Regions from separate parts of the Paenibacillus sp. JT31N17 genome, predicted to be linked through region 3. Evidence: riboswitches for the same ligand, from Rfam matches in the RefSeq annotation. Region 3 holds a riboswitch; each other region holds the start of a gene.
The links. A riboswitch is a leader RNA that binds a small molecule or an ion and turns the genes downstream of it on or off. The one in region 3 is predicted to bind ZMP and ZTP.
Positions count from the first base shown of each region.

Region 1 (5,990 bases), on a different contig from region 3:
GGTAGAAGGCTCCCCACAGCTGGCTGCTCACAGGCGTCTGCACAAACAGCTCCCCGTAAATCCAGTCAAACCAAGCCCGTTCGCCCTGATCCGGCCCTGCTCCGTCCCCATGCGGCGCATGATGAATAAATCCGCCGCTCAACTGGATGCAAAACTGTTCATACTCCCGGGTAAACATCAGCATTTCATGCCAAACCTCATCAACCTTCCCACTATACATCGGTACGCCCCGCATAATGGCGCACATCAGGAAATAACGTTTCAATTCAAACCACAGCCACTGCCACTCGCCGTCACGCATAGAAGGCCTGTTTCTCAAGACGCGGTCCTTTACCCTGGCTTCCATATCGGCGGTCAGCACAGCTTCAAGACGCTCTGCCGCCGGTCGAGCGGGATGTCCTGAAGGTACGCCGAGAGCCTCCGGCGGCTTGCGCTTGGTTGAAGCCATCCCGCGCGATCCCCTGCTCTGTGATTTCTGATTGTTCAATCGCGATACGATAAAAAAGATAATAATGACAGCGAGAACAATGATAAGGAAACCACCCATAGCTATCACCCGCTTTTCGTAGGATTAGTTCCATCATAGCATGAATAAACCATGTCTTTCTGCCGTTTTTGGTAAACATTAGGGCTGTATCAGGCCGGTGCTGCAAAAAAGGCTGCGGCGCTGTCCTCGTGGACTTGCGCAGCAGCCTCTTCGCTTTCCTTGTTATGAAGCTTTTTTAATATTTCAATCCGGGATAAAGCGGGTATTGGGAGGTCAGGTCGCTGACCATGCCGCGTGCTTTGGCAAGCACCGCTTCATCTTTCGGGTTTTTCAAGGTCATGGCGATAATTTCTGCAATGGTCTTCATCGCTTCGACGCCCATTCCCCGTGAAGTTGCCGCTGGAGTACCGATACGCACGCCGCTGGTAATGAACGGGCTGGTCGGATCGAATGGAATGGCGTTTTTGTTGACTGTGATTTGCACGGAATCCAGTACATGCTCCGCATCCTTGCCGGTAATGTTCAGACTGCGCAGATCAATCAGCATCAGGTGATTGTCTGTTCCGCCGGATACGATATTAATGCCTTGGGCCATCAACGATTCAGACAGCGCCTTGGCGTTATCGACGACGTTTTTGCCGTAGACTTTGAATGATGGATCCAGCGCTTCGCCGAAAGCAACCGCTTTGGCGGCAATAATATGCATCAAAGGTCCTCCCTGGGAACCAGGGAATACGGCTTTATCGATCGCTTGCGCCCATGGCTGACGGCACAGAATCAAGCCGCCGCGGGGTCCGCGAAGCGTTTTATGCGTCGTGGTGGTAACGAAATGGGCGTGCGGCACCGGGCTTGGATGCAGACCGGCCGCAACCAGACCGGCAATATGCGCCATATCGACGAACAGCAGTGCGCCGACATCATTTGCGATTTTGCCCAGTGCTTCAAAGTCAATGATACGCGGGTAAGCCGAGGCGCCTGCTACGATCATCTTCGGACGGTGCTTGAATGCAAGCTTCCGGACTTCTTCATAATCGATCGTGAATGTATTCTCATTGACGCCGTAAGAGACGAAATTATACAAAATACCGGATGCGTTAACCGGGCTGCCGTGCGTCAAATGCCCGCCATGCGCCAGATTCATGCCAAGCACGGTATCGCCCGCATTCAGCGCTGCAAGATAAACCGCCATATTCGCCTGAGCGCCGGAATGAGGCTGTACGTTGACATGCTCTGCGCCGAAAAGCTCTTTGGCACGGTCGCGGGCAATGTTCTCGGCTATATCCACATGCTCGCAGCCGCCGTAGTAGCGTTTGCCCGGGTAGCCTTCGGCGTATTTGTTCGTCAATACGGTTCCCATTGCTTCCAGCACAGCTTCGGAGACAATGTTCTCGGACGCGATAAGCTCAATGTTGTCGCGCTGACGCTGCAGCTCAAGTCCGAGCGCTTTTACCAATTCAGGGTCTTGTTTGCGTAAATGTTCCATTGTTTTGTTTATCCTCCTTAAATGTAACGCCTTCTATAACAGTCCCTTGCATTGCGCTGACAGGCCTTTGAAGCTTGTTAAGAAGCCATTGGTCAGAAACAATTCACAAAACATGTTTATTGGCGGTTGTTAAGTAACGCGGTATGTGGTCAAAATCTCCGAATCAACTTCCTCTAGTCGCATGTGCCGCCCGGAGACTCCGGGCCCCCTGGGGATGTATCCGTAAAGGCTTCAGCAACTGAACTGCCCGGAATGCCGGCCTCTTCCTCCGTATATACGGCGCGGATGCCGCCGATCAGCTTTGGACGCGTATAAGCCATTGTCAGATGCGCTTCTCCAATGAAACGGATTGTCGGCCTGACCGGAACAGCAACACGCCGCAGATGCATGCCTATGAACGTATCGCCAATATCCAGTCCGGCATGCGCCTGCACCGTCTCCGTCAGACAGGGATCGGACAACTGCCGGTAGGCGTAGGAAGCCATTGAACCGCCGGCTTTCGGCACAGGGATGGCTCCTACAATCTCCAGTCCATACCGCTCTGCGATATCCCTCTCCATCACAAGCGCCCGGTTCAAATGTTCGCAGCACTGATAAACGGGGTGAAAGCCAATGTCACGGCGTGCCGCCTCGACGCCTTCATAAACCGCTTTGGCTGTTTCCAGCGTGCCTGATGTGCCAATCCGCTGACCGATGACCTCGCTCGTGCTTGCGCCAATTACCAGAAGCTGTCCGCTGCGAAGCTGAGCGGCATGCGCCAGCTCACGGACAACAGCTTCAACATCACCTGCAATCGTATCCAGCTTCAGTTCCCGGTTCATCACCTGACACTCCTTCAATTCGCATCTTCCGCTTGCTGCGAAGCATGGTGCTACCCTCTGAAATAACAATCGCCGGAACGGCAGCTTGCGCCGGATGGCAAAAACAGATTCAAATTACAGTTGAGGGAGAAGACGCATTTTCTTCAAGCTTCATGACCTTGCCGATCCTGCCAACATGACGCTGCTCCTCCGAGAACGGGGTTTCCAGCCAGATTCGGACGATCTCCTGGGCAAGCCCGGGTCCGATAACGCGTTCTCCCATCGCCAGCACATTCGTATCATTATGCTCACGGGTTGCCTTGGCCGAGAAGGTATCGTGCACAAGTGCGCACCGGATGCCGGCCGTTTTGTTGGCCGCTATTGACATGCCGATTCCGGTGCCGCAGACCAGAATTCCGCGTTCCGCCTTCCCGCTTGTTACTCTTTCGCAGACAGGAAGCGCATAATCAGGATAGTCCACGGATTGCTCGCAATTGCAGCCGACATCTTCGATTACATGACCGAGCGACCGGATGAAGGAAGCGAGCTCCTCCTTGAGGCGGTAACCGCCGTGATCGGCGCCGATGGCGATTTTCATAACATATAATCCTCCCGGTTTGACCGCCTTGGATGGCGAAAAATGTCGATGAATCATGTTACTAGTATACCTGAAATCATGCTGAAATCGCCTGGAAGACGAAAAAAGAGCATGACATGCTTTCGCACGCTGCTCTTTGCCCAGGCGACCGGCCGTATGATCTGATGCTCCACCGTGGTTTGATCCACTTTAGTCGCCAGTTACATCAGAAACCGTCTTAGTTGTTTTTATCATAACGTATTGCCTGTTGAAAATCAATCATCGAACGTCAGGGGCTGATGCGGATATTTTGTAAACGACCTTATCGGGAAGGGCCAAGCTTATCCAGCAGCTTCCTCAATGCATCCTCGATCTCGTCGGCGCTGCGCTTATACATCTCCATCGACCCGCCAAAGGGGTCGGCTATGTCAAAATCGGGAATCCGCTTCTCAAGCTCAAGCAGGCGGTCGCGCTCGGCACTGGTCATCTGTTGGCCAAGCGCCTGCTTCATCTGCCATTCCGTGTAAAGGCCCTCCAGCTCCGAAATATCGGCCAAGACCTTCTCGTCGCAGCCGACGAATTCCTTGAGTGTATAAGTTTTATCCACCGCTTGTGGGAAGCGCTGCAGCAAATTGCGTTTATGGCTTGTCGTCATGGTCAAAATCAGATCCGCCCAAACGACTGAACCGCCATCAAGCGCTTTGGAGCCGCCAGTACATGAAACCTCCCTTTGACGCAGCACGCCCACAGCATTCGAAGAAACAGGAAGTCCATCCACCGTGGACACACCTGCCGAGCGTACCTCCAGCTGCCTGCCCTGCTTTCTCGCAAGCTCCTTAAGAATGGCCTCCGCCATCGGGGAACGGCATGTATTGCCGGTGCAGACGAACAAAATCCGTTTCATAGCACTCGCACTCCTTTTCCTCAAATTATTCAAAATAAAACAAGCAGCCCGAACGTGAACAAAATAACACCGCCCAGCGCTTCCCCGTACTCGCCCATGCTTGAACTGACCCGCCGTCCGATGAGCAGTCCAACCGTGGACATGATTCCGCCGAAGAAGCCGAACAGAAGCACCGTGACCAGCACATCCGCCGCAAACATGCCCAGTGAAATGCCTACGGAAAATGAATCAATGCTCACGCTGAGCGCAAACAGCAGCATCCCCCAAACCGTGCTGTGATCAAGGGATTCCACGGATTCGCCACGCAGGGAGCTGTAAATCATGTGGCCGCCCAAGAGCAGCAGCAGCACACCGGCGGCGGATGAAGCCACATCTCCGAGCAGGGAACTGACGTATTTACCGGTAAGCATGCCCATAAGAGGCATTATTATATGAAACAGCGCGATAACCGCACTTAATTTAAGAATATCAACAAGCCGAATACCCTTCATTCCTATACCGACCCCGAGTGAAAAAGCGTCCATCCCAAGAGCTATCGCCATAAGTAACAGCGTCAGCAGTTGTCCGGCATGCATACCCGCTTCGACCATTCTTTTTCCCCCTTGTCCGCATTCTTTTCCAGCATATGCGGACAAGGGGTTAAACATGACCTGTAAAAGCGGCAGCCCGGGAAGGGCGTTATACGCGGATGATCTGCTGGGCAGCCGCTTTGGCAAGCCGGTTCATCAAGGCATGCCCGATGCCGGCCTCCGGACAGGTCTCCGCCCAAATTCGGCTCACGCCGAGATCATCAAATGAACGCAGGGCTGCATATAAGCCCTGAGCCGCCTGCTCCAGATCGCCGAGGCTGCCGATGACCAAAACATGATCGGCATCGAAGCGGTCGGCATGCTCACGGAACGCGAGCACTCCCGTACGTTCACCTTCCGCCCGGGCATTCCGGCTCTGCTTGCCGATATAAGCGGCAACTTCGTCAATGCCGCCCTGAACCAGCTGCATGACTCCCCTGGGCGCATAATGGGCATACTTCATTCCTGGGGATCTCGGAGCGATGCCGGCTGCCGGGTATTCATGCGCTCCTGATGCAATGAAACCTGGGCAGCGTTCCTGTCCATTATCATGAGGGGCGGCAGCTATATCATATTCGACCTGCGCCCCCGCTGCGCGCAGCGATTCAGCTGTTATCCCGCCTGGTCGCAGAATCCGTACAATACCGCCTGGTTCAACCTGAACAACCGTCGACTCCAGTCCCACGCCGGCCGAACCTCCGTCAATAACGGCATCAATCCGTCCGTTCAGATCATCCAAAACATGCGTCGCTTCTGTCGGACTGGGGCGGCCCGAGCTGTTGGCGCTGGGCGCCGCAACCGGACACCCGGCAGCCGTGATCAACGCCAGTGCCACGGGATGCGCAGGCATCCTGACGGCAACGGTGTCCAGCCCTGCCGTGACATGCTCCGATATCGAGGCCCTCTTCAGGGGCAGAACAATCGTAAGCGGCCCCGGCCAGAAGCGGTCCATCAGAAGCTGGACCATCTCCCCGCAGGGAGCGGTAAACGAATCAAGCTGCGCAGAGTCCGAAATATGCACAATGAGCGGATTGTCCGAAGGTCTTCCTTTGGCTTCAAAAATTCTGCTTACTGCATCGTGATCCAATGCGTTGGCTCCGAGCCCGTACACCGTCTCAGTGGGAAATGCCACCGTTCCTCCCTGACGGAGAGTACGTGCGGCTTCTCTGA
Region 1 is NZ_JBWDNP010000005.1:171,822-177,811, forward strand. It holds gene AC0YOB_RS18575 (glycine-rich domain-containing protein) at 1-448, opposite strand, end outside; gene AC0YOB_RS18580 (serine hydroxymethyltransferase) at 723-1,970, opposite strand; gene AC0YOB_RS18585 (TIGR01440 family protein) at 2,144-2,791, opposite strand; gene rpiB (ribose 5-phosphate isomerase B) at 2,901-3,368, opposite strand; ZMP/ZTP riboswitch at 3,500-3,582, opposite strand; gene AC0YOB_RS18595 (low molecular weight protein arginine phosphatase) at 3,670-4,251, opposite strand; gene AC0YOB_RS18600 (manganese efflux pump MntP) at 4,281-4,841, opposite strand; gene AC0YOB_RS18605 (L-threonylcarbamoyladenylate synthase) at 4,930-5,990, opposite strand, start outside.
Region 1: it holds a riboswitch for ZMP and ZTP, as region 3 does, so the genes downstream of both, rpiB (ribose 5-phosphate isomerase B) here and AC0YOB_RS34760 (bifunctional 5,10-methylenetetrahydrofolate dehydrogenase/5,10-methenyltetrahydrofolate cyclohydrolase) in region 3, are expected to answer to the same signal.

Region 2 (5,990 bases), on a different contig from region 3:
CGATTCATTGATGTCGGCAGTTTTTTCCTGATTTCGAGGTCGATCTCAAATACAACAACACTATATCATCCGGAAGGTTTTAGAAAAATTCTTTGAAAAAATTGCTCAAAGTATAATTGAAGCCGTTTTTCTTGGTTGTGGTTCGTCTTCCTGTGCTTTTTTTCCTTTGGTTTTTTTTCCTTTGAGGATGCTGCTTTAATACACTCTTCCCCCTCCCATGATTTAGGAGCTACCCGGCCGTTTCAATTTATAACTTTATTCGATTTATCGAGTGGGATATCCTGCTATAAAAGGAACTGACGCTAATCTCCAGTAAAAAAAACAAAGGACTGCCAATGGGGACTGTTGATTCCCTAGCCTTTGTCAACAGTCCCATGAGGCAGCCCTTTCGTGTTGCACTATCGTACCCAGTTAGCGTAACGAAAAGTTTTTAATTAGGACACAAGAGATTTCATTTCCTTAACTACGAATTCAACTCGATCATCTTTAAAGCCTTCGTTGGAATAAATTATCAACACATTCCCAACTTGATATTTTGAATGTGGTACAACATCTGCCGCTGCCGTCTTATCCTCAAAATCTCTAATTGCCTTCTTAACACCCGCGCTGGAAGAATAGATGTAAATGCTAATTAACTGATCGTCATTAATCAAAAAAGGCTCAGGTGATACGTCATTCAAAGTCATTATGAATACATTCTCCGTATTTAATTCTCTCGGCTTTGCTAAGGGAACCCCATGTTTTTCAAATAAGTCTTTAATTTGTTCCAAAGTAATTGTTTTCTCGTTATTCATGCACCCTGTAACAAAGAAGCACATTCCTAACAGCGTTATTATAATGTTTTTCATAATAGTCCCCCATTTCAACTGTTCTAACGTTTGGGGATTGATTTAAGTTGCAAATAGCAGGATCTATTGCGCTAAACTCCCTCTACTTCAATAATACAAAGAGGATCTGCCTCGAAACCGGTCTTAACCTGCCAGTAGAATTACCGATTTTGGCAGTGAATCCTGGTTCCTGTATACTGCCGAAGCGACTTGAAAAGCAGAGGTCGATATCAGCAGAGAACCCGAGCACGATCGATATGAATGGGTGTCTCCCGAAGAAGCAATTTAAACGTTGTGCACCGGATCTGGTAAAGTTGCCATTGACACAGGCGATCGATCTTATTATGAACCGAGGCCTTTCTCCTTTAGGTTGTTATCTGTTCTGCCCGTTTGCGTAACAAAAAAATGGAGCAGCTGCTGCCGGCAAACTGCTCTGATGTGTTGTTGAACTAACGTGCTCAGTTAGCTGAATGCTTATTTCGAATTTGGAATTGAATATCTTGATTTGAAACATGAATAAACTTTACCAGCAATGCGATTTTGTTTTCAGCATTGATACATTCCCAGTAATAGTCAGCTATACCATTCATTGAATCGAATAGTGGTACTTCGAAAGGGTCGCCTTCAAACGGTTTTAGTACAGCATTCTGCTCTGAGTTGTACGTGTGAATGCAGTGACCAATGCCACTCTTAAATTTACTGTATTGATAACTATTGCGTAAGCAAATTGAAAGGTCGTTGTCGTGTGTTTTTAAAATCGATAAACTATACTGTTTAAGTTCTGTGTTTATCACGGCTGAAATTCTCGGTGTAAAGTGCGGAGCATCTGGTTCAAACTCTCGAAGCATTAACGATTGTTCAAAGGTCCGGTTATGCTGCAACCCATCATAGATAGTGTCAGTTTGATCACCATTCGAGACAATGTGCACGTTGCGACCCGGAAGGAGTCATTCCTACGATAAGCGTTCTTCCGGGATATGGGTTTTCAAACAAATCGTGTTGAACTGTTTTCATTGCTCTTGCTCCTCTCGAGTAAACATAAAGAGGTAAGGGGAAATTCCCCTTACCTCTGCCCAGGCGTACGGCCATAACCTATATGCTTCCTCATGGATCCCCATGCTTCGCCAGTCACATATAAGTTTTAAATTACTTCCCATAGTAGCAATTACTGCTAGTAAATTCAATTATGACAATGGCTTAAAAATAACACCAACGGAACTATGCTCTAATGTCCTTTAGCGTAGCAATAGCTACAGCATATAAAAAAGTCGACAGCCTGCTGTGTTATTATTAAGCTATCGTAATCCGTTAGTCAATGCTAATCCCATTCCGAGAAATGGTGATTATTAGGCCCTGTTAGAGCCTCGCGAACGTGATGTAATCAATTTGGACAGGCTCTGCCGATTCGATCCGAAGCGCCCGGTTGATCTGTCCCCGGTGATATTGCCCATGTAAGAGAACCTGCGACAGGATGTCCCGGACGGACGTTCGGAACGGAACCCCGCTCTGGTTTGCATAGTCGATCATCTCGTCCAACTCGGATTCCTCGAGCCCTTCGATATAGACGCGATATTGCCCAGCGTTTTCTTCGAACATCGTCCGGATCGCCGTCAGGTCTTCCGCTTCCTCCCACAACGAATATTGCGCGCTGCCCTTGCCCTGCAATCGGGACAGCCAGACTCGTTCCGCGGCCGCGACGTGCCGAACCAGCTTCAGAATGTCCTTGTTTTTCGTCTCACTCTCCTCGAGCGCGTCCAAGATGCGTCCGTCCGCCCAGTACAGGTGGTCCATCATGCACTTGATTGTCTTCATTTCGGTTTCCCCCTCTTCGTCTCATCGATTACTTGAACCTATTGTTATCCGTTAGGGTCGTACCACCAGAAGGTTAGAATAAATTGAGCGATACCGTAATGGTACAATGTTGCGGCGCTTTTCATTAATTGAGGATGACTTGCTCCTGGAATTAATATAATGTCATTTGGTTAAATTATCCGGCCCGTTAGCTCAATGAAGCGCCGATCATTGTGGTCGGTTGCTTCCGTGTTATTATTGAACTATCGTACCTGTTAGCGTAACGCGGCTGTACCAGTTGTTTCATTTAGCAGTTGTTTCATTTCATGTAGCGATATTCCAGGAGATTCTTCAAATTTGAGATTTTCTGCAGCAGCTTCTCCCCGACATTCGTTTCCCTCACCAGCTTCCGCTCCAGTTCTTTGTCCACCAGCCTTTTTACAGACAATACGTCCGTTCCGTTACATAACACATCTTCTTTTGAATTAAATTTCTGATGGGCAACGAGCTGCATGCCAAAGGAATTATACAACAAGGTATATCCGGCGATGCCCGTTGTGGATTGATAGGCTTTGGAAAAACCGCCGTCAATGACAACCATTTTCCCTTTTGCTTTAACGGGGTTCTCTCCACGAATTTCTTTAACTGGCGTGTGGCCGTTAATGATATGTCCATGATCCGGATTCATATCAAACTCATGCAGGATTTTCCGGCAGATCTCCTCATTTTCACGCAAATGGTAATAAGGGTTCTTTCTCTCCTTATAGGTTTCTTTATCTTGGATAAAGTACCGTTCAAAGGTGGTCATTTCTCTCTTTCCAAAGAGCGAGGAACATTCCCCTGTCCAGATGTACCATACCATATCCGTAGCCAGATCATCCGTCTCTTCCGGATGCGCAAAGGCGTAACGTAAATAATATTCAAAAACATCGAGCAGCTGACGGCCCGAATACGTCTTGTCTTCAATCTGCATTTCTTCCATGTTTCCTTCTTCATCCAAAGGAATACAGCCGTGAAATAACAAATTCCCGTTGTATTTTAAATAAAGGCTTCCCTTTTTCATAAGAAAATTCATATGTCTGGCCAGCTTTTCGGAATGCTGAACGGAGAACAGCAGCTTTTCCATCACCTGCTGTTCTTCCTCCAGCAATTGTTCAGGCTGTTGCGGATTTACGGTTGCGAAACAGGTGTTTTCCAGCGGGTAAGTTTTTCCGCCGATCTTGATTTCAGTTTTGTCGTAATCGATCTGCTCAAGCAAAAGCCTCTTAGACATATTAAAGTAGGGGCGTCTCTTGATAATCGGGATTTCAAGCTTAAACTGGATCATGGCAATGGCTTGATGGATTTTGGTAATCTGCAGGATTTCCTGCTCCGAACCGTTATGGTCGGTCTGCAGCTTCGGTCTAAAAGCCGGATTGTCATCATAGTATTTCTCCGCCAAGTTCAGCAATGGGCGAAGATTGATTCCATATACGTCTTCGATGATGTCCAGATTATCGTATCTGGCGCAGATCCGGATAATATTCGCAAGGCAGACCAGGGAACCCGCATAGGCGCCTATCCACAGGACATCATGGTTCCCCCACTGAATGTCTACAGAATGGTAGTTGATCAGCGTGTCCATAATTTTATCGGGTTCCGGCCCGCGGTCATAGATATCTCCGACCACATGAAGATGGTCAACCACCAGGCGCTGGGTCGTATAAGCAAGGCCGATAATGAGCTTGTCCGCCTGGCCCAAGGAAATAATTTGCCGGTATATTTCCTCATAATAAGGGTCCTTATTGTTGGAAGAATCCGTCTTGTATAGAAGCTCTTCTACAATATATACAAACTGCTCCGGCAGAGCTTTACGCAGTTTCGAGCGCGTATATTTGGAAGAGGCATAAGAAATGAGTTTAAGCATTTGTTCAATCGTTTCTCTGTACCATCGGTTCAAGGCTTGTTTATTGCACAGGTCTCCTTTAACCAGCTGTATTTTTTCTTCCGGATAATAAACTAACGCAGTAAAATCATTGATTTCATGATCCGTCCAAACTTCACGGAACAAGGCTTTGATTTTCTCTTTTACGGTACCCGAACCGTTTCTTAGTACATGCTGAAAAGCCTGGAACTCCCCATGCAAATCACTGACAAAATGCTCAGTTCCCTTGGGAAGATTGGAGACCGCTTCAAGGTTGATGATTTCTGTTACAACTTTTTCTTCCGTATCATATTTCTGGGCCAATAAATCTAGAAACTGCGCATCCAAAACAGATGTCCCCCTTCAAGGAAATATGGTGATGTATAAGAGGTTTTTTAAATGGGGCTAGCCGCATACCTTTAAGCTTAGTGTAAACAGTATAGGGAAAAACATTAGGTTTCCGAGGTTCCCTTTGGTACTCTTACTAATAGCTATTATAACTGAAACTTCCCAAGCTATCCTGCCCGTTAGCTGAGCGAAGGGCAGCCGCACGGTTCCCACATCGAAGTTGAACTATCGTACCCGTTAGCTCAATGAACAAGCATGTCATCCTAGTTAAGCCCATCTTCTGAATAAGATAATGATCGTACCGAATAGTGCTGGGAATATCCTTATATCCACGTTTGAAACGATTTATTGACCATCTTTACATTATTCATTTTTGCCCAACTCTTTAAATCCGAGATACCTCTATCTCCATCCTTTGAATACCTAAATGCCATATCCATTGGGACAACTTTCCTCCTGTAAGGTAATATCCCGATAACAGGTTTAAAGTATCCCCTGGTCATTATCACTTTAATATCCCTCGAATTAATTATATTCCCATTTAATATGATTTGCTCATCGGATAGGCATAACTCGGTTGGTTTCTTGAAAAATGTTCTGTACAATGCGAGTAACAGTACGACTAAACTTATAAGAACCGTTGTTAACGAAGCGTAGAATATACCCCTAAGATCCCATGATCTCAATACAAGAATAGATTGACTCAATATAATAGCAATCATGCCTATAATGGTTCTAATTCTTGAAGGACTCTTAACTGGATGCTTTATTTCCCTCAACATTGCCCCCCTTGTTCAAATCCCTTATTTTAACATACCATATATTGGAACTATCCTGAGCAAATGCAGCCGATCGTTCTGGCCGGCTGCTTCATTATTCTGGTCTGAATTATGCTATTGTACCCGTTAAGTGGGTAGATCACCCGGAATAACCCGATAAAAAAAATTTATAATACCCCAAATATATGGTGGTGTTAAGCCCTTCACTCCATCCATTGTACTACTTGATAAAGCAACAAAGATTAACACCTTTTCTAATCCGCTTAATCCCAGTAAACCTATACCCGAAACCAAAATTGCGACACCTAAGCTTTTCAATAATCCTATCTCCGGCCACATGTG
Region 2 is NZ_JBWDNP010000023.1:29,528-35,517, reverse strand. It holds gene AC0YOB_RS35740 (hypothetical protein) at 435-848, opposite strand; gene AC0YOB_RS35735 (IMP cyclohydrolase) at 1,286-1,756, opposite strand; ZMP/ZTP riboswitch at 1,892-1,969, opposite strand; gene AC0YOB_RS35730 (DinB family protein) at 2,184-2,639, opposite strand; gene AC0YOB_RS35725 (fructose-1,6-bisphosphatase) at 2,938-4,869, opposite strand; gene AC0YOB_RS35720 (hypothetical protein) at 5,193-5,648, opposite strand.
Region 2: it holds a riboswitch for ZMP and ZTP, as region 3 does, so the genes downstream of both, AC0YOB_RS35735 (IMP cyclohydrolase) here and AC0YOB_RS34760 (bifunctional 5,10-methylenetetrahydrofolate dehydrogenase/5,10-methenyltetrahydrofolate cyclohydrolase) in region 3, are expected to answer to the same signal.

Region 3 (5,990 bases):
CCTGATTGGAGCCTTGGCGCTCTGGACAACCGAATCACGCTGGCTGTACTGGGTCAATTATGCCTTCAGTATGCTGCTGTCCGGCTTTCTCATTCCCATTGAGTGGCTGCCGAACTGGCTCGAGCTGATCAGCCGGGCTTCGTTCTACCCGTTCCTGCATTATGTGCCAACCCGGATTTATCTGGGCATGGACGGCCCCGTCCCACTGCTCGGCTCTCTTGGCTGGGGCGCCGGACTCACCTGCATCTGCCTGATGATTGCCCGGACGATGCGGCGCAAAGTGGAGGTGCAGGGCGGATGAAATGGCTTCGCATGTACCATCTGCTGGTAGTCGCCAGCCTTCGCAGCCGAATGCAGTACAAATTCAATTTCTGGTTCTCTTCCCTGATGGCTGCCCTGATCAATGTCGTGGAATTCGCCATGCTGGCCATTATTCTGCTGAAATTCGGCCATATTAAAGGCTGGTCTCTGGCAGAAGCCGGCTATCTGTATGCCATCCTGACTCTGTCCAAAGCGATATACAGGACGGTAGCCTCTGATGTGCATCACCTGGAAAAATATTTGCTCAGCGGCGACCTGGACAGTCTGCTGCTGCGGCCGGTCCCCGTGCTGCTCGGACTGATGTCGTTCAATGTATCCTTCCGGATCGGGGAGATCATTCAAGGCGCTGCCGTGCTTGCTGTCAGCATACAGGCTTTATTTTCCTCCGGGCAAATCTCCTGGGTTTCGATCCCGCTGACGCTGCTGGTTATCCTCTCAGGCGCTTTGCTATTATTCGGAATCGGACTGCTTACGGCTACGGCGGGCTTCTGGATTACGAGGATTGAAGAGCTGCAGAATATTACAGAGGACGCAGCGCGGACAGCCGTCCAGTATCCTGTTTCGATTTATCCCAAGTGGATGCAGGTCATGCTGCTCAGCGTTATTCCGGTCGCATTCGCCAATTATGTCCCCTCATTGTTTATTCTGCGCGGGGAAGGCGGAGTCTGGCTGCTGTTGTCCGCATTCGCTGCGGCTGTACTGGTGTTTGCCGCTGGTCTGTTTATGTGGCGGGTCGGTTTATCCCGTTATCAGAGTACAGGCAGCTAAACAAGCATCACTATTCGTATATTCTCAAATAGGAGGACCAGCGCTCATATGATAACGGTCGAGCACTTATCCAAGGAATTCAAATCAGCCGTCCCCAAGGAGGGGCGGTTCAGCGGGCTGCGCACCATGTTCTCAAGGGATTATACGGTGAAGGAAGCCGTCCGTGATATCAGCTTTACGATTAATCAGGGGGAATTCGTCGGGTATATCGGGCCTAACGGAGCGGGAAAATCAACGACGATCAAGATGCTATCCGGCATTCTTCATCCGTCAGCGGGCGAAGTGCGGATTGCCGGCATGAGCCCCCACCGCGAGCGGCGCACTGTCGCACGCAGACTTGGCGTGCTGTTCGGACAGCGGACACAGCTGTGGTGGGACTTGCCGGTACGGGATTCCTTTGATATTTTGGCCGCCATGTACGGTGTGCCCGATGAAGAGAAATCGCGGCGTCTTGGTGAGCTGAGCGAACTGCTGGCTCTTGCCCCGTTCATGGAGACCCCAGTGCGCAAGCTGTCACTCGGACAAAGGATGCGCGCCGACATCGCGGCGGCGCTGCTCCACGATCCGGACATTCTGTTTCTCGATGAGCCGACCATTGGACTTGATGTAATCGCCAAACGAAGCATCCGTGAATTTTTGCATTCCATCAACCGCGAGCTGGGCAAGACGATCCTGCTCACGACTCATGATATGGACGATATTGAACAGCTGTGCAGCCGCGTCATTGTGATCAATGACGGCCGTCTCGGATTCGACGGGACAACCGGCGGGTTAAGGCGGAGGATCGGCTTGCCGACCATCATTCGGGTAACCTATCTCAGTATGGCTTCTCCGCTGATAGACGGCCAGTTTAATCCGGCCGACTGGCCGGGAAGCGCCGCTGAGGAACCGCAGGACCGCCGTTGGCCCCTGCGGCTTACGGGCAGTGACGGTCATACGCTTACCGTAGAGTGCAACCGCGATCAGCTCAGCGCCATGGAGGCGCTGCGGATGCTGGAGCAGCTGGGCGAGATCGAGGATGTTCATATGGAGGAGCCCGACTTTGAAGAAATCGTTCACCGGGTCTATTAAGACCTGATAGTGTTAAAGACCTGATCAGGATAAATCAGGTCTATATTTACAAACTCCTCACCCCATACGCGCAGCCCGTCAGAGTCAGTTGGTATTGGCCAGTCCGTTGGCATTAGCCAGTTAGTTGGCGCTGGCCAATCAGTTGGTATCGGCCAGTCCGTACGCGATCTGGAATAGCGGTCTCAAGATTATCTTGTCTCAAATGAGAAGGAGCAGCTTACAATCGAGATCTGACTGCCGTCAGGATCGCTGCCTTCAGCTTCGCACCCGCAAGCTCAAGCGCTTCGCCCTGTTCACGAATGCGCGCTGCGGCAGCCAGATCTTGAATGGAGCTCAAATTAATTTCCACTGTGAGCCAAGCCGATTGGATCGCCGCTTCGAGCATCAGGGCGGCGATTCCCCAATCGGAGATGACATTGCGGTTCACTTTCATAACCGCATCATGCAGCAGCAGCAGCAGCTCATGGCACAGCACCATTAAGCCTAATGGCACCTCGGCCGCGCGGACAGCAGCTCCGCTAAGGGCCTTTTTGCGCAGCTCCCGCTCTTCTTCAGTAGTCCTTGGCAGAGCCAGAACGCGCATAAACTCCCCGAAGCTCTCAATATCCTGCAGCATGACCGCCTCGCATGCCGATACAGCCCCCGTCATTTGTCCGGTGATGAAATTCATATCCGCCTGCACATCTTCATACTTGTTTCCTGTCGTCAGCCGGGTTACCATCGAGCCCATGGATGCGCCAAGCGCCGCGGCGAGGGCAGCCACGCTTCCTCCTCCTGGAGTAGGAGAAGCGGAGCCCGCCTTCTCCAAAAAAGCATGGATCGATTGCTTCCATGAATCGCTCATATCTGCAGCCTCCCCGCATCCTGCTGCAGCTTTAATGCATGCAGGACATTCTCGAATAATATCGTCGTGGTCAATGTGCCCACACCCCCAGGGACCGGTGAAGAAGCCGCTACATGATCGGCCGTTTCCGGAGCCGCATCACCGGCAATTCCACTGCCATCTTGACTGACATTGATGCCTGCGTCAATGAGAGTCAGCCCGGTATGAACCATCTCCGGGGTAATCAGGTTCAATCGGCCCGCAGCCGTGACCAGCACGTCCGCACCCTTGATCATTCGAGCCAGATCAGTCGTACGGGAATGGCATACGGTCACCGTTGCGTTCAGGTGCAGCAGCATTTGCATCAGAGGCCGGCCTACCGTCTCTCCCCTGCCGACAACGACAACATGCTTGCCGCTTAGCGGGATTCCCGCAGCCTCAATCAATCGGATGCAGGACTGCGGGGTGGCTGGCCGCAGACCGGGTTCATTCATCATGCAGGCCAGCTTATTGGCCGGGGTAATACCGTCAATATCCTTCAGCGGATCAAGCGCAGCCGCAAGCCGGCTGGAATCCAATCCCGCTGGCAGCGGAAGCTCGATCAGGATGCCATGAATGCTGTCATCCCCATTCAACCGCTGAATCTCCCGGAGCAATTCAGCCTCCGTGACGTTCTGCTCGAAAGTCAGAAGCTCGAAGCCGATCCCCAGCTTCCCGGCAAGCCGCCCCTTGGCGTTGGCATAGGCTGCCGAGGCCGGGTCTCCATTTACCATCAGGACCGCTATTGCCGGTGCAATCCCTGCTTCCTTCCATTCCTGAACCTGTGTCTTGATGAGCCCGCCTGCCTCATCAGCGAGCGGTTTTGCCTTCAACAGCTTGGCCATGATCGAATGCCTCCCTCATGCAATAGGTAAACAAAAAAAAGCATCTGAAAGGACCCGTGCTCTTTAGCACATCTTCCTTCAAATACTTTGCCCAGGCGTACGGCTATGACAGAGCGGCCGCTGCACCCCAATTTACTGATAGCGGAGGTCAGCATGGATACGCTCATTTAGTCGCTTGCTTCCTCGTGGTTAATCCACGCTGCGCCAGTTGCACGCGACCCTTATTCCAATGCTGTCATTATAGCAGAAACAAGGTCCAGAAGAAACGGCTACTCATGTCATCTGGAGGAGATATTGGCATTTCCCTGCCTGTAACGGAATGCAGCCGCTTGACAACGTCGTCGAATTGATTTATCTTTAAATTAAGATATTTAAATTAAAAGAAAATGAGGTGAGCAGCGTGAGTCAACCTCCAAATACTTCTTTACAGCTATTCGTTACTTTATCACGGGCGAATCAATGGGTTAGCGCGCATATACAGCAGGATATTCGCAAATACGGGTTGAACCCAACTGAATTTGGTGTACTGGAGCTGCTGTATCATAAGGGAGAGCAGCCTCTGCAGCAGATTGGCGAGAAAATATTGATGACAAGCGGCAATATTACCTACGTCATCGACAAGCTGACGGCCAAAGGATTAGCGCGGCGCAAGGCATGTCCCACGGACAGGAGAGTAATTTTCGCAGAGCTTACGGAGCAGGGAAACGAGCTGCTTGAGCGGATTTTTCCAGAGCATACCGTGGCGATTCAGAAGGCGGTAGCCGGTCTCACGGCTGAAGAGCAGACACAGGCCATTCAACTGCTTAAGAAGCTGGGCCTTGCAGCCCAGGCAAGCTTCATCTAGTTAGCTGCTTGCATTCAGAGCTTCAGTGAAGAAGACCGTCTGCGCGAGCGGAACCGTCTTCAGATATTCGAGGGGTGATGAGCGTGTTCACTGCTTGTCACTTGTCTAAAAACCCGTTGCAGACTGTTTCCGCCTGATACGCGGTATGATATCCAGCTTTTTGAGACGATTCAATTGCCATATTGAGGCTATACCCTATTTATATAAAACGAATAATGGAGGTCATTTCTATGCAAACCTTAATATACGGTCCAACTTTACAAGGCAGAGGCGCATTTGACGGCGGCAAAATTACAGAGCAGAAACCAATCGGCTTTACCGGGGACGGCTCGGTGCTCCGCAGACTCGGCCCTTTGTTCTATTGGGCATGGGCGCATTCGGCCGAAGGCGGGCACATTCCGCTGCATCCCCATCAAGCCTTTGAAATTATGACCTATGTAGTCAACGGCCAAGCCGAGCATGGCGATACTCTGGGCACCAAAAGCACTGTTGGTCCCGGCGGCGTCCAAATCATGCAGACCGGCTCCGGCGTCAGCCACCAGGAGCGTTTTGTAGGCCCGGATATGGAAGCTTTCCAGATTTGGTTCGAGCCAAGCCTGGAGACGGCCTACAAAACCGCGCCAACCTATAATCAGTATGATCATGAGGCTTTTCCGATTGTGGAGGCGGACGGCGTTATCAGAAAAACTGTGATCGGCGAAGGATCGCCCATCTCCATCATTGCCGATGCCCGGATGTGGGATATTACCGTACCGGCCGGACAATCCTACCGCCATCAGGTCCCTGCCGAACGTACTTTATCAGCGCTTGCCATTCGGAGCGGAGGCAGCTGGTCCTATGCAGAGGATGCAGCAAAAAACACGGATTTTCAGCATAAGGATTATGTCGTAGTGCGTGCTGACGAGGAGCTGAACGTCCTCATAACGGCAAGTGAGGGCACCGAGCCGCTGCGGCTCATTCTGATTGAGGTCCCGACGATCGTTGACTATCCGCTGCACCCCAAACGCTGAGTATAGAAGTAATATTAACTGTCATCAGATCAAGACTATAGCCTAATAAGTATCCTTCCATCTCCTCTCCGATTTACTAAAGCTCTTTAACATGTTATATTAACTAACATACGAGTGCTGGAGAGGACGATGGATGATATGAATGTCATGCGGCTGGCTTTACTGGTTGTTTTGCTGCTTCCGGTTATTTATTTGTCAATCCAACATACACAGCTGTTTCTTATCAGCCTGCTTATCTTCTCCTTCGGGGTCCGCAATATGAAATTCAT
Region 3 is NZ_JBWDNP010000021.1:38,060-44,049, forward strand. It holds gene AC0YOB_RS34740 (ABC transporter permease) at 1-301, shown strand, start outside; gene AC0YOB_RS34745 (ABC transporter permease) at 298-1,089, shown strand; gene AC0YOB_RS34750 (ABC transporter ATP-binding protein) at 1,138-2,160, shown strand; gene AC0YOB_RS34755 (cyclodeaminase/cyclohydrolase family protein) at 2,378-3,004, opposite strand; gene AC0YOB_RS34760 (bifunctional 5,10-methylenetetrahydrofolate dehydrogenase/5,10-methenyltetrahydrofolate cyclohydrolase) at 3,001-3,867, opposite strand; ZMP/ZTP riboswitch at 3,950-4,089, opposite strand; gene AC0YOB_RS34765 (MarR family winged helix-turn-helix transcriptional regulator) at 4,268-4,711, shown strand; gene AC0YOB_RS34770 (pirin family protein) at 4,942-5,721, shown strand; gene AC0YOB_RS34775 (hypothetical protein) at 5,851-5,990, shown strand, end outside.